DNA from 2 places in the Heliorestis convoluta genome. Region 2 is predicted to be linked to the other one. Evidence: riboswitches for the same ligand, from Rfam matches in the RefSeq annotation. Region 2 holds a riboswitch; the other holds the start of a gene.
The links. A riboswitch is a leader RNA that binds a small molecule or an ion and turns the genes downstream of it on or off. The one in region 2 is predicted to bind thiamine pyrophosphate.

Region 1: another riboswitch for thiamine pyrophosphate. It lies ahead of thiC (phosphomethylpyrimidine synthase ThiC); the one in region 2 lies ahead of thiS (sulfur carrier protein ThiS).

Annotation. Positions count from the first base shown of each region.
Region 1 covers NZ_CP045875.1:2,222,239-2,228,878, reverse strand. Annotated here, with positions in the region: gene nuoF (NADH-quinone oxidoreductase subunit NuoF) at 1-540, opposite strand, end outside; gene FTV88_RS10675 (NADH-quinone oxidoreductase subunit NuoE family protein) at 515-1,039, opposite strand; gene thiD (bifunctional hydroxymethylpyrimidine kinase/phosphomethylpyrimidine kinase) at 1,690-2,556, opposite strand; gene thiL (thiamine-phosphate kinase) at 2,604-3,692, opposite strand; gene thiC (phosphomethylpyrimidine synthase ThiC) at 3,755-5,062, opposite strand; TPP riboswitch at 5,147-5,266, opposite strand; gene FTV88_RS10655 (HD-GYP domain-containing protein) at 5,527-6,640, shown strand, end outside.
Region 2 covers NZ_CP045875.1:1,630,741-1,637,380, forward strand. Annotated here, with positions in the region: gene FTV88_RS07805 (methyl-accepting chemotaxis protein) at 1-763, shown strand, start outside; gene FTV88_RS07810 (hybrid sensor histidine kinase/response regulator) at 782-2,956, shown strand; gene FTV88_RS07815 (CheB methylesterase domain-containing protein) at 2,981-3,571, shown strand; gene thiH (2-iminoacetate synthase ThiH) at 3,615-4,721, opposite strand; gene FTV88_RS07825 (thiazole synthase) at 4,786-5,553, opposite strand; gene thiS (sulfur carrier protein ThiS) at 5,555-5,755, opposite strand; TPP riboswitch at 5,822-5,929, opposite strand; gene FTV88_RS07835 (hypothetical protein) at 5,993-6,298, opposite strand; gene FTV88_RS07840 (ATP-binding cassette domain-containing protein) at 6,501-6,640, shown strand, end outside.

The DNA of each region.
Region 1 (6,640 bases), 590 kb from region 2:
GCCGCCACCGCCTCGACCTCGTAAGCCTGATGCTTTTACTTCCTCAATCACTTCTTGCGGTGTCATTTCGAAAAGCGCTTTGGCAAGAGCTTGATAGCCTCCAACAGCGATATATTCCTCTATTGATTCAGGGTTGATCACACCGCTGTTGCGTAGCGCTACCATCATTTGCTTTCCTCTATGATCTTGACAGACATAGTCAGGTACGGGTTGACCTGCAAAAAGATGAAGGGCAATGATTTTTTTTATTTTTTCTGGTGTTATCTGTCCGTATCGAACAGCCTCTTCTTGGCCAGGTACATAAATGTCAACAATGGGTTCATAACGACAGAGACCAATACAACCTGTCGGTACTACCGTAACAGCTAGACCATAGCGTGCAATCTCTTGCTGCACTGTTTCATACACTTTTTGGGCACCTGCTGCAATACCACAAGTGGCCATGCCTACAACAATACGAATGCCCTGGCGCGACCTATCCAAGTTGGCTTGTTGTAGCGTCTTCTGGCGAATCTCAGCGAGATTCTGAAGTGTCGCCATGTTCTTCATCCTTCCATGCCATTTCCATGTACTTATGCACAATGTCGTCAATTTGTTCTACGGACAGGCGACCATAGACTTCATCGTTTACAGTCATGACCGGTGCAAGACCGCAGGCACCAATACATCTTGTAGCTTCTAGGGTGAAAAGACCGTCTTCTGTTGTCTCACCTACCTTGATATGCAATAGCTCCGCCAGCTTGTCCAAAAGGGCTTGCGCTCCTTTTACATAGCAAGCAGTACCAAGACAAACTTGAATCGAATAGACGCCTTTCGGTTGCAGTGTAAATTTAGAGTAAAAAGTTGCTACAGCATAGACATCAGCCAACGGTACTTCCAACCCTTCTGCAATCATGCTTTGTACATCTAGGGGCAGATGGCCAAAAAGATCTTGTGCTTCATGCATGACCGGAATTAAGGTTCCTGCTTTTCCTTTGTGAACTGCAATAATTTCGTGAAGTTTTTCCAGTTTCTTACTTTGGCATAAGCATTGGGTCATGGAAAACCCTCCTTTGGTGTTCGCGAAACAAAGTGATTCCCTTATATCACCTTGTGGGGCAGGCTTTTTTCATTTTGCAATTATATAAGAGCACTTTTAGACTTTTATTAATTGTTAGGTCAGATCATTCTTCTTTCCTGATTCCACCACTTTCTTTGTTCCAATAAAAAAAGCAACCCTCTCTCCCCTACCTATGCAAAGAGGGGCGAAAAGGTCACTTTTTCTTTTCCTGATTACGTTGGGGTTACTTTGAGCAGGGGCCTGGTCATCACGCTTTCCTCCGCTCTGGACTGGTCCCACGCTGTTACCGCCAGCAAGCTGGCGACAGCTGAGGTCCCAAGTCCCGCTGCGGAAAGCGTGATGCCCAGTCCCAGAAGGTTTTTGCTGATTGTTACTCCCATTGGCATTGCTTTGCATAACTTTTTGCTATGTATACGCAACTACCTATCGTATTTGCAACAGGCCAAAACCCAGTCACAACCAGCAAGATGTACCTGGGTCAGGCGTTATGACTTCCTGGAGAGAGGACTTCAGACCTCAGCCATCGGCAGCTTGCTGCCGCTCATGGCGTGGGATGAGTCCGTTCGGAAGGAATTCATAACGCCTGACCCCACCACAAGGTAGCTATTTTCCGTGCTAATCTTGGACCCTTACTTTACCAAAGCAGGCTGACATACAACAGGTCGACCTGTACCCACTTGCAAAGGCTTTTCAATGGCTCTTCGCACCCAAGTAATGGCACTCGCCGCACTTTCTCGTACAGAGTAATTCTGGGCCATGTAAGAGGCCAGAGCTGAAGCAAGCGTGCAACCTGTACCATGAGGGTCCTGATAAGGTATACGAGGCCCTGCAAAGGCATAGCTCTCATCGTGAGAGCAAAGCAGATCGACAATCTCGCCCTCTTCTTGCCCTGGTAGATGGCCACCTTTCAGTAATACCCATTGTACACCACAATCCAGAAGAAGACCCGCTGCTTTCTCCATATCTTCCATGTTTTTGATTCTCATACCCGTGAAAGCTTCTGCTTCTGGAATATTGGGTGTAAGAACTGTTGTTAATGGCAATAGTTCCTCTCGAAAAAGGCGTAAGCTGCCTTCATCGAGCAAGCTGATGCCTGTTCCTGAGTGCATTACAGGATCGATGACGAGGCGTCGTTCCTGTTCATTATCGCTGCAATCAGAATCCAAAAGAGAACGATACTCTTCTTGATAAGCACGCCATATTTTTGCTAAGCCTTGTAAAATGGCTGGGCTTTGTAGCATCCCTGTCTTTACTACCCTAGGTTTCAGATCATAAAGTACTTCTTCAATCTGCCTGAGTACCCAGTCTGGTTCTAAAGCGTAGATATGATGAACACCACGCGTCGTTTGTCTTGTTAAAGCGGTGACAGCAGCTGCTCCGTAAACATCCAGTTGAGCCATCACTTTCAGATCAGCCTGTATACCTGCACCACCACTGGGATCAGAGCCAGCAATAGAAAGTACTTTCGGTAGTTCTGAAAAATCTCTCTTGCTCATTCTACTTCCTTTCAAAAATACAGCTTATACCGTCCCTCTGTGTTGTCTCAGAAATGATTATAGCCTTTTGCTCGAAGAGGGAAGGCTTGGCTTTTATGCTCGGGGCCATGAAAGGCATTGATTCCTTCATTGGGCGGCGTCAATTCACCGATAATTGTACATTTTGTTCCTGTTTTTTGCTCTATTGTCGATAGTAGAGATACTTTTTCCTTGTCGATAGCAAAAAGCAGTTCAAAATCTTCACCACCTGATAAAGCCCACGAAAGAGCTGATTGCCCTGTCGATGTAGCGATTTCAGTTGTCTCGTCCCTGATGGGAAGGCGTGACAAATCAAGGAGAGCGCCACAGTCGGATTGCTTACAAAGATGATGAATTTCGCTGCTTAGGCCATCACTGATATCTAACATGGCTTTTACTGCTTTTTGTTGAACAAGCATCACGGCTTCTTTCACTCGAGGCGTTGGCTCTAGGTGACGGTGTAGCAATAATTGCTCTTGCATCGTCATCTCCTGAAAAGGTTTCCCTGACAATAGCAAATGAAGGCCTGCTGCTGCATCGCCGAGCCATCCCGTAGCAACAAGCAAGTCACCGGGCTTACCACCACTACGCCGTACTGGCTCTTTGATCGCCAATCCCATCAAAGTAACATTGATAACCCATTGATCCGATCGAACGGTGTCACCACCAGCCAAGGAAATACCATAGCGGCCTGCGGTTTCTCCCATAGCACGATATAAAGCTACAACTTCTTCGACCGTTGCTACAGGCGGTATTGCAATAGACAAAAAAGCCCACGTTGGAAGACCTCCCATGGCCGCGATATCGCTGATATTTACGGCCATGGCTTTATGCCCGAGAGAAGCAATTCTCTCGGGCGACCATAGAAAGTGAACCTTTTCAACGAGCATATCTGTTGTGGTTAACAAAGGTCGGTGAGATGGTACATCAAGAATAGCGCCATCATCACCTACAGCAAGCCGCGGTAGAAAAGGACCTGCTTTGTCAGAGTTTATACCGCCTATCTGTTGAAGCATTTGTTTGTAAGAAGGGGCTGTCTCTGAAGCACCTTCTGACCAAGCTTTTGCAAGCTTATCGATAAGCCCAAACTCACCGATGCGATTGATTGGTGTTACCACGAGATCCAGGCACTCCTTCTGCACAAATTGCAACTACCTAGAAAAGCATGCATCTCTTACCGTTAGCAAGTTCCCATAGGACGACCCAGATATTCGCTCACAATCTTCATAGAGCAATAGGGCCCACACATAGAGCAACCTTCTTTGCTCCGGGTATGAGGATGCTTATCGAAAGTCGTTGGATCCATGGCAAGCTTACGCTGTTCTTCCCAATCTAAAGCTTTCCGTGCTCGAGCCATGGAGCGATCCCAATCGGCAGCACCTTTAATACCTTTGGCAATGTCGGCAGCATGACCAGCAATACGGGAAGCCATAATACCTTGACGAACTGCATCTTCATCGGGCAAGCCTAGGTGCTCTGCAGGCGTTACATAGCATAGAAAATCAGCACCCGCTGCAGCGGCGATAGCACCACCAATGGCACTCGTAATATGATCATAACCAGGTGCAACATCGGTAACGAGAGGTCCCAAGACATAGAAAGGTGCATCCTGGCAGAGTCTCTTTTGTAGCTTAATGTTCATTTCAACTTGATCAAGAGGGACGTGACCCGGCCCTTCAACGATAACTTGTACCTCTGCAGCACGGCAGCGATCAACCAGTTCGCCTAACAAGATCAGTTCTTGAATCTGACCTCTGTCCGTTGCATCAGCAAGGCATCCGGGTCGTAAAGCATCGCCCAAACTAAGCGTAATATCATATTGACGAGCAATTTCTAAGATTTCATCAAAGCGCGTGTAGAAAGGGTTCTCTTTTTCATGATGTAACATCCAACCTGTTAAAAAAGAGCCACCGCGAGAAACGACATCGGTAATGCGGTTATGATTGCGTAACTTTTCTAGTGCTTCTAAAGTTAGGCCACAATGAATGGTCATAAAGTCAACGCCATCTTCTGCCTGTGCTTGTACCGCTTTCATAATATCTTCTTCTGTTAAAGCAATAAAAGAACCTTTCTTCTCTTGCGCTTCAACAGTTGCTTGATAGATAGGCACGGTGCCAAAAGCAATGGGGCAACCATCAATTAAAGCTCTACGAACTCCATCGATATCAGGACCGGTGCTTAAGTCCATAACAGCATCGGCACCACAAGCTACGGTAATGGCCAACTTGCTTTTTTCGTAATCAATACCGGAAGTCCCTTTAGACGTTCCAATATTGGCGTTTACTTTGGTTCGCAAGCCACGACCGACACCGCAATACTTTTCTCTAGGACGCTGATTGTTCGCTGGAATTACAACTCGGCCAGCGGCAATCTCGGCTCTTAACTCTTCCGCTTGCCAACCTTCTTCTTTGGCCACTTGCACCATTTCAGGCGTAACTTCGCCTTGCAGTGCTCGCATCATTTGTGTGCCCCGCTGCATCGTAGTCATTGTTCATCCTCCTGCTTTATTACCCCTTGCAGACACAAACAATCCCTCCTCGGTAAAAATAAGAGGAGGGATAAAGAAAATAGATTCTTAATCTATCCGCTTTCCTCCGCTGGTATTACGCCAGATCAGGTCCAAAGGGTCGGAGCTATCCATTGCTTGCTCCCTCTCAGCCCGAGCAAAAACCGGGCTCCCCTAGCGGTCATTATGACTGAAAAATATCCAGTGTTTATGTCCTGTTCCATTTCTGTACTGTCCATGGAGCCCCATGGCCCAAATACCAGCTTCTTGTCTAACAGGGGGGCTTAAGTAACGATTCTACAAAAATCATTTTATCCCTTTTTTTCGAAAAAGTCACGCAAAAGCTTTTAGGTCCAATTATTTCCCTCTGCCAACGAAAGCAGGATTTCACCTTAAAAAGATAGAACAAGACAAAGATAGTAAGCAAACAGGGAGGCCACCTTGTTTTGAGAAAAATATCAATGGAGCAATTAACACCAGGTATGATACTCGCTCGTACCTTATATAGCTCCGATGGAAAAATTTTATTAGGTGCAGGTATCACCGTATCTGCCTCGTTTATCGAGCGACTAAAAAAACTGGGTATCCCTGCTGTTTTTATCAAAGACCAATTGACCGATGACTTACCAATTCCGCAAGTTATACGAGAATCAGTTCGCAATGCTACCATCAAGACCGTGCGCGATACTTTTTTTCGAGTTCAATTGCTAGGAGAAAAAGGCATCGATGGACGAGAAATTAAAAAAGCAGTCTCTCATCTTATTGATGAAATCATAGCGAACCGGCATATTCTGATTCATATGAGCGATATACGAGCTTATGATGACTATACCTTTGGGCATTCTGTCAATGTGGCCGTTCTTGCAACCTTAACAGGGCTCGCGTTAGGCTATAATGAGCTAAAACTTCGTGATTTAGCCTGTGGTGCTCTTCTTCACGATATTGGTAAAATGTTTGTTCCCATAGAAATTCTTAACAAGCCTGGCTCATTGACGGATGATGAATACAAGGAAATCCAAAAGCATAGCTACTACGGCTTTGACGTAATTCGAAAAAAGAGAGAAGATTTTTCTAGCCTTAGTGCCCATGTAGCATTTCAACACCATGAACGCTTTGATGGCACGGGCTATCCGAGAGGTCTTCATGGCAATGACATTCATGAGTTTGCTCGTATTGTAGCCGTTGCAGACATGTTTGACGCTCTTGTAGCAGACCGCGTCTATCGCAAAGGATTTTTGCCCTATCAAGCCCACGAGATCCTTATGGCCGCAACATCACAACATCTCGATCCTTCAATAACACAAGTCTTTCTCCAAAACATCGCTATCTACCCCATTGGGTCGGTCGTTCAATTGAATACGGGTGCCGTGGGCATCGTTGTTGATGTGAACAAACTATTTCAGACTCGTCCTGTTGTGCGGCTTATTTTTTCTGATGAGGGAAAACAACTGGTCGAAGCTACCGAAATTGACCTAACAAGGCATCCTACCATGTTCATTCATAAGCTTCTTACAGAAAATGAGACCAATTTATTGTTATCATGCCCTAAAGAAGAACAAA
Region 2 (6,640 bases):
GATGGAGCAAAGTGAACGAACAGCCATTTCTCAAGCTTCATCAGTAGCGGAAGTTACTTCTACGATGGAAGAATTGCGTGTTTCTTCTGAGCAGTCTACACAACAAGTGATTAAGGTTGCAGAAAATGCGCGCGACGCCGCTGTTGCAGCCACCGAGGGGCTTACTTCTGTAGAAGCGATGATTCGCGATATGCAAGATCTGCGCTCTAAAGTTGATTCTATCGCCCATCAAATCTTAGATCTTAGTGAACAAATCAGTCAGATTGGTACAATTAGTTCTACTGTGAAAGATCTAGCTGATCAGACCAATATGTTGGCTCTCAATGCAGCTGTTGAAGCTGTACGTGCAGGAGAACATGGAAAAGGTTTTGCCGTCGTCTCGGCAGAAATCCGGAAACTCGCTGACTTAAGCAAAAAAGCATCACAACAAATAACAACGATCGTCGTGGATCTTCAAAAAGCTACGAACCGAACTGTTATGGTTACGGAAGAAGGCACCAAACAAGTGGTAGCAACAGAAAGACTAACAAACAAAAATGGTGATGCTTTCCGAGAGTTACAGAGGAGCATGGAAGAAATATCTCAATACATTGAACAAGTATCACTGAACTTAGAGCAGCAAAGCGGTGCCATTGGAGGCGTGTCGACAGTGATGGAAGATATTACACAAGGTACAAAAGAAACGGCTGCTTCTATTGGGGAAACAAAAGAAGGTATGGAGAATCTCCGTAAAGCAGGTATGATGCTCAAAGACACGGTTTAATAAAAGAAGGTGGGATGGATGACAATTGTTGATCAAGAGTTAAGAGAAATCTTTCAAGCTGAAGCAGCGGAACGCCTTGACCGCATGGAAAGAAATCTTTTACAACTTGAGCAGGAGCGCCACAACCAGGATCTGATTAAGGAGCTATTTCGTGACGCCCATTCTTTCAAAGGTATTTCCCGTCTCGTAGAACAAAAAGAACTAGAAAGGCTATCGCATCAGTTAGAAGATCTCTTAGATAAAATCAAAAGTGGGCACGTAGCCATAACAGAAGAATTGATCACCACGCTAGCCGAGTGGGTTGATCAGTTACGTATATTGGTCCATTGTGCTATAACGGGAGAGATGAAGGTAGACAGTGAAAGTCCCTTTCTAGGAACACAAGATTCAAGGGGCAATCGCCTTGCCACTGCTGTTGAAACTGCGGTCCAGGAGACCGCGGAAACAATGGAAGGCAAAGGAATTCAGAAACGAGAAGCTAGACGCACCCATGTACTAGAAACGATTCGTGTAGCTACAGCAAAGCTTGATGGACTGCTACAACAGTCTGGCGAGTTAACAGTATCACAAGTTCGCTTGAAAGAGCATATTGGTTACTTAGAACTCATCAATGGACAAGTAGAAGATTGGCTCAATCAACGTAAATATTACACTTCGCCTAAAAAAGAGTTGAAGCAACTTAAAAAAAACATGGCCTATCTGAGTCAAGAGTTGAATCGTGTATACAAACTTCTAGACAACGATTGTGAGCGCCTTCATTGGATTGCCAATCAGATGAGCGATGAGATTGGAACAATCAGACTGATCCCGCTTTCTTTTCTTTTCAAACAATACCACCGCTTGGTGCGCGATCTGGCTACGTCGCAACAGAAAAAAATACGTCTGACCATAGAAGGAGAAGACATTCTCGTAGACAAATATATTCTTGAACAATTGCGCGATCCACTCGTTCACCTTGTGCGCAATGCCATTGACCATGGCATTGAGAGATCCGATCTCCGCTTAGAAAGAGGCAAAGACGAGTATGCCACTTTGCGAATCAAAGCGATGCAAACTTCCACTCACGTACTCTTACAAGTTCAAGATGATGGAAATGGAATCAATCTAGAAATGATTAAAGCAAAAGCGCTTGCTTTGTCGCTTTATCAGCGAGAAGAGCTAGAAGCCATGTCAACGCAGCAACTTCAAATGCTCATCTTTGAATCAGGTTTTTCCACACGTACAAATGTCTCTGCTCTTTCCGGTCGAGGCATTGGATTGGATGTAGTAAAAAGTAGAATTGAAAGCTTAAAAGGATCTATTCATCTCCAATCTCAAATCGGTGAGGGAACCTTAATTCAGCTTCGAATGCCCGTCTCTTTAATAACCACATCGATTATAGTTGTTCAAGCAGGTGCCTATAACTATGGTATTCCCTCTGAGGAAGTTAAAGGTCTACGTTTTTTTCGCAGCGATGAAGTGTTTTACACGGAAGGCCGAGAAGCTATTATGTACCAAGGAGAACCGGTATCGATTCAGTCATTGTTGGAGTTACTGGAACTAGCCGATGAACAACAAGTCCGGCAAGAGAATCAAGAAAAAAAAGGTGCTATTATCATTTCTAATGGAGAAGAAAAGGCGGCTTTTGTTGTAGATGCCTTTATTACAGAAAGCCAGGTGATTGTGAAGCCTTTTTGTTCTCTTCTGAAGAGAATCCGCAATGTCATGGGCGTTACCGTACTCGGAACGGGGACAATTTGTACTGTATTAAATCCTTATGACCTAGTGAAAGCGGTGCAAAAAGAGAGAGTTAAAACTTTTTCGCTCCGACAAGCTCCTGTTGAGAAAAAAAAGACATCTGTTTTATTGGTAGAAGACTCTATCACGACGCGTGTTCAAGTAAAAAGAATTTTAGAAAGCCAAGATTTCGTCGTAACAACAGCCGTTGATGGAGCAGAAGCTTGGCAACTGTTGCAGGATCATCCCTTTCATGCTGTTGTAACAGATGTAGAAATGCCCAATATGGATGGCTTTACTTTAACAGAGAAGATTCGTCAAAGCCCCAATCTCAAGCAATTACCTATCATTTTGCTAACGTCACTGATGAAAGAAAGTGAAAAAAAGCGTGGTGTAGCGGCGGGCGCCGATGCATACTTGGTTAAATCTTCTTTTGAACAAGAAGTTCTAATCAATACATTGCATCGGCTGTTATAGGAAAAGAAAGGCGGCCTGTTATAAGTGCCTAGGATCGATAGAGAAACCCCTTCTGTAATTGCCATTGGGGCTTCTACGGGTGGCCCTCCTGTTTTCCTTCAAATCCTACAAGCCTTACCAAAAAAATTTCCTGTACCTATCGTGGCCGTACAACATGTGGCAGAAGGTTTTATGAACTCTCTAGTTGGTTGGCTGCAACAGCACTGTCGTGTAAAAGTTAAATTGGCAGAAAAAGGCGAACGAATTTGTAGAGGAACAGTATACTTTGCGCCAGAAGGCTATCATCTAGAAGTAAATTCAAGTGGAATCATTGCACTTTCTTCAGCACCGCCACAAGCCGGTCATCGTCCGTCCATTGATCTAACTTTTCAGTCTTTGTGTTGCTTTAGTCCTTGTTGTTGGGCTTTTCTCCTAACGGGCATGGGCAAAGATGGGGCACAAGGATTGAAAGGCCTTCATGATAGTGGTTGTTACACGGTAGTGCAAGACCCTGCTTCGTCTATTATTTATGGAATGCCTGGAGAAGCCCTTCGCTTACATGCTGTTGATGAGGTGTTGTCGCCACCGTTGATGATTGAACGGCTCTTGGGACTTGTTGAAAGAAAAGCATTGTAAACAAAGAAAAGCCTGCCCGATATAAAAGGGCAGGCTTTTTCTGTTAAATATTATGCCAATCTTGAAAAACTGGTTGATAGCCTTTCTGAAGTAACATCTGACGAATTTCTTCCGTTGATCGTTCGTCAGAAATGATAAATTGACCGTCTTTCGCTTCTTCATCAATATGGCCACCTACCGCTGTATTTACACCGGAAGAAAGACGAGTCACGCCCAAAGGCACTAGATTGTCTCGTAATGCAGCCGATTCCCTCGTGGAAAGCGTAATGCCCAGACGGGGCATAAAGAGGCGGAAAGCGAGGATGATCTGAACTAGATCGCGATCAGAAACGGGCGCTGTTGGTTGATATCCTTCAGGGCCGCTCTTAATGCGAGGGATAGAAACGGATATTTCCGTATCTAAGTAACGGTCTTGCAAGTATTGTGCATGGAGCCCTGTGAAAAAGACTTCAGAAGGCCAATGATGTAAACCAAGAAGAGCCCCAACATTCACGCGCCTCATGGCAGCTTGACAACCACGCTCCGGTGCATCGAGGCGCCAACGATAATCACGCTTGGGGCCAGCAGGATGGAGTGACTCGTAGGTCTTTTCATCATACACTTCCTGATAAATCGTTAATCCATCAACGCCATGCTTTGTTAGCAAAGTGTATTCTTCAGTGCTTAAAGCATTGATTTCAACAGATAAGGAAGTAAAGGATTCTTTGATAATATCCAGTGCTTGTACCAGATATTCTAGGGGCTCTTTGCCTGGCACATCGCCTGTTAATAGCAAGACTTGCTTTAATCCTGTTGAAGCAATTGCCTTTGCTTCTGCTTCAATTTCTTCTGGTGACAAGCGACGTCTCTGAATCTCTTTGTTAATATGACTAAAATTACAATAGAGGCAGCGATTCACACATTGATTGGACAAATAAAGAGGCGTATAAAGTTGTATCGTACGTCCAAAGTGTTGCAGCGTAAGTCGATGGGCCTTCTGCGCCATTTCTTCTAAAAATTCTGTTGCAGCGGGAGACAAAAGGGCTAGAAAATCAAGAGCCTGCAGTCGTTCTTTACGGATGATAGATGCGACTCTTTGCGAGGTCACTTTACGCATATAATCATTGACGTCAAGGCCATCGTAGCTTTTTAATAAGGGATAAAAAGACATGTTATGATCCGTCCTCTAATTCGTTGACTCTCCCAAGAAGTAGTGACAAAAGTTGTAAAAAATCTTAGTCCTGCAAAAATCCTGTCAGCGGTGAACTAGCACGAGCATACTCTACAGTTTGCCCCGGTTGGGCGAGATAGGCGAGACGGCCTGCTTGTACAGCCTGGCTAAAAGCTTTGGCCATGATTAGAGGATCACCAGCCGTAGCAATGGCTGTGTTCACCAGTACAGCGGCGGCACCCATTTCCATGGCTTCAGCAGCTTCCGAGGGCTTACCAATACCAGCATCAACAATAATAGGGAGAGAGCACTCTTCGATGAGAATACGAACGATCTCCTTCGTTTTTAATCCTCTGTTCGTGCCAATGGGAGCACCTAGGGGCATAATGGCAGCGGCGCCTGCTTTTTCTAAAGCTTTGGCGGCGTACAGATCAGGATGCATATAGGGAAGAACGACAAAACCTTCTGCTGCTAAAACTTCTGTGGCTTTAATCGTCTCATTGTTGTCAGGCAAAAGATACTTATTATCAGAAATCACTTCAATCTTAATCCAGTTACCACAGCCGCTCGCTCGGGCCAAGCGGGCAATGCGAACGGCTTCTTCTGCTGTTCGAGCGCCCGAAGTATTGGGCATAAGAATGGCTTCCGGTGGAATATGGCGCAACACATTCTGTTGTCGGTTCTGCAAATCGACACGGCGCAATGCAACGGTCACCACTTCTACGCCTGTCTCTGTCATAAGGTCCTGAATAATTCCTTCATCTGCGAACTTACCACTGCCGATAAAAAGACGATTTCGAATCTCCTTATCTCCAATTCTTAGGTTGTCCATCTTAACCACCTCCAACAAACATCAATATCTCAATTTGATCGCCTTCTGCGAAAGTAACCTTCTCCCAACCATCTCTAGAGAGAATGGAACCATTGTACTCAATAATCAAGCCTTCTAAAGGAAGCTCTTTGGATTCTAAGTAGGTGATCAGAGACATAGGAGAGGCTACTTCGACAGGTTCGCCATTCACTGTAACCTTCATCGTTAAACTCCTTTCTGAAAGACAAAAAAGACCACGCCCGTAGGGTAGCCTTTTCATTGTGACAATCATTCACATAAAGCGCTTCCCTACGCTGGTATAATCCAGGTCAGGTTCAAAGAGTTGAGAAGACACCTTCTCTCTCAGCCGCCTTAGGCGGCACCCCTAGCAAACAATCTATTGAATTGATAGACCTATCAAGAGTTTACTACTATCATGGCAAGACTGTAAAGTCTTAATTCAACGATTTTTTGTATCGCGAACTGATTTGATAATTCCGAAAGTAACGCCTGTTACAAAGGCAACATAAATCCCTATCTCAGCACCTTTTTTAAAGCCAGCCCAATTGAAGCAATCTGCTTGCCAGAAACCATAGAGACCACCCCAGATCAAACCAGCAAAAATGAGCACAAAACCATTGAAGACTTTGTACATCTCAGGATGATGACGTAAGGCGTACTTAAAAACTTCTACAGTGGTAAGGATGAGAACTGATAAAATCGCAATTAAATACTCGCCATTGGTCGGAGTCAAAGCCCAATCCATTATTTACCACCCCTGCCATAGCCTATGACAAAGATGGCACGATAGGTGAATAAAGCGATAGAAAAAGATAAAGAACATAAGCCTTCTTTTTTTTCCTAGGTGGAAGTGATATATTAAACTATGAAATCAAGGGATTCCTTCAGAGGAAGGGTCTACTCAGAAGCGTGATAATGATACATAAAGAAAGGGATCCTTCGTAAGAATGACGATTATATATGTAGAAGATCTGGTTAAGCAGTTTAAAGATTTTACAGCGGTAAAAGGGATATCTTTCGAAGTACAAAAAGGTGAAATCTTTGGCTTTCTTGGTCCCAATGGCGCTGGTAAATCAACGACAATTAA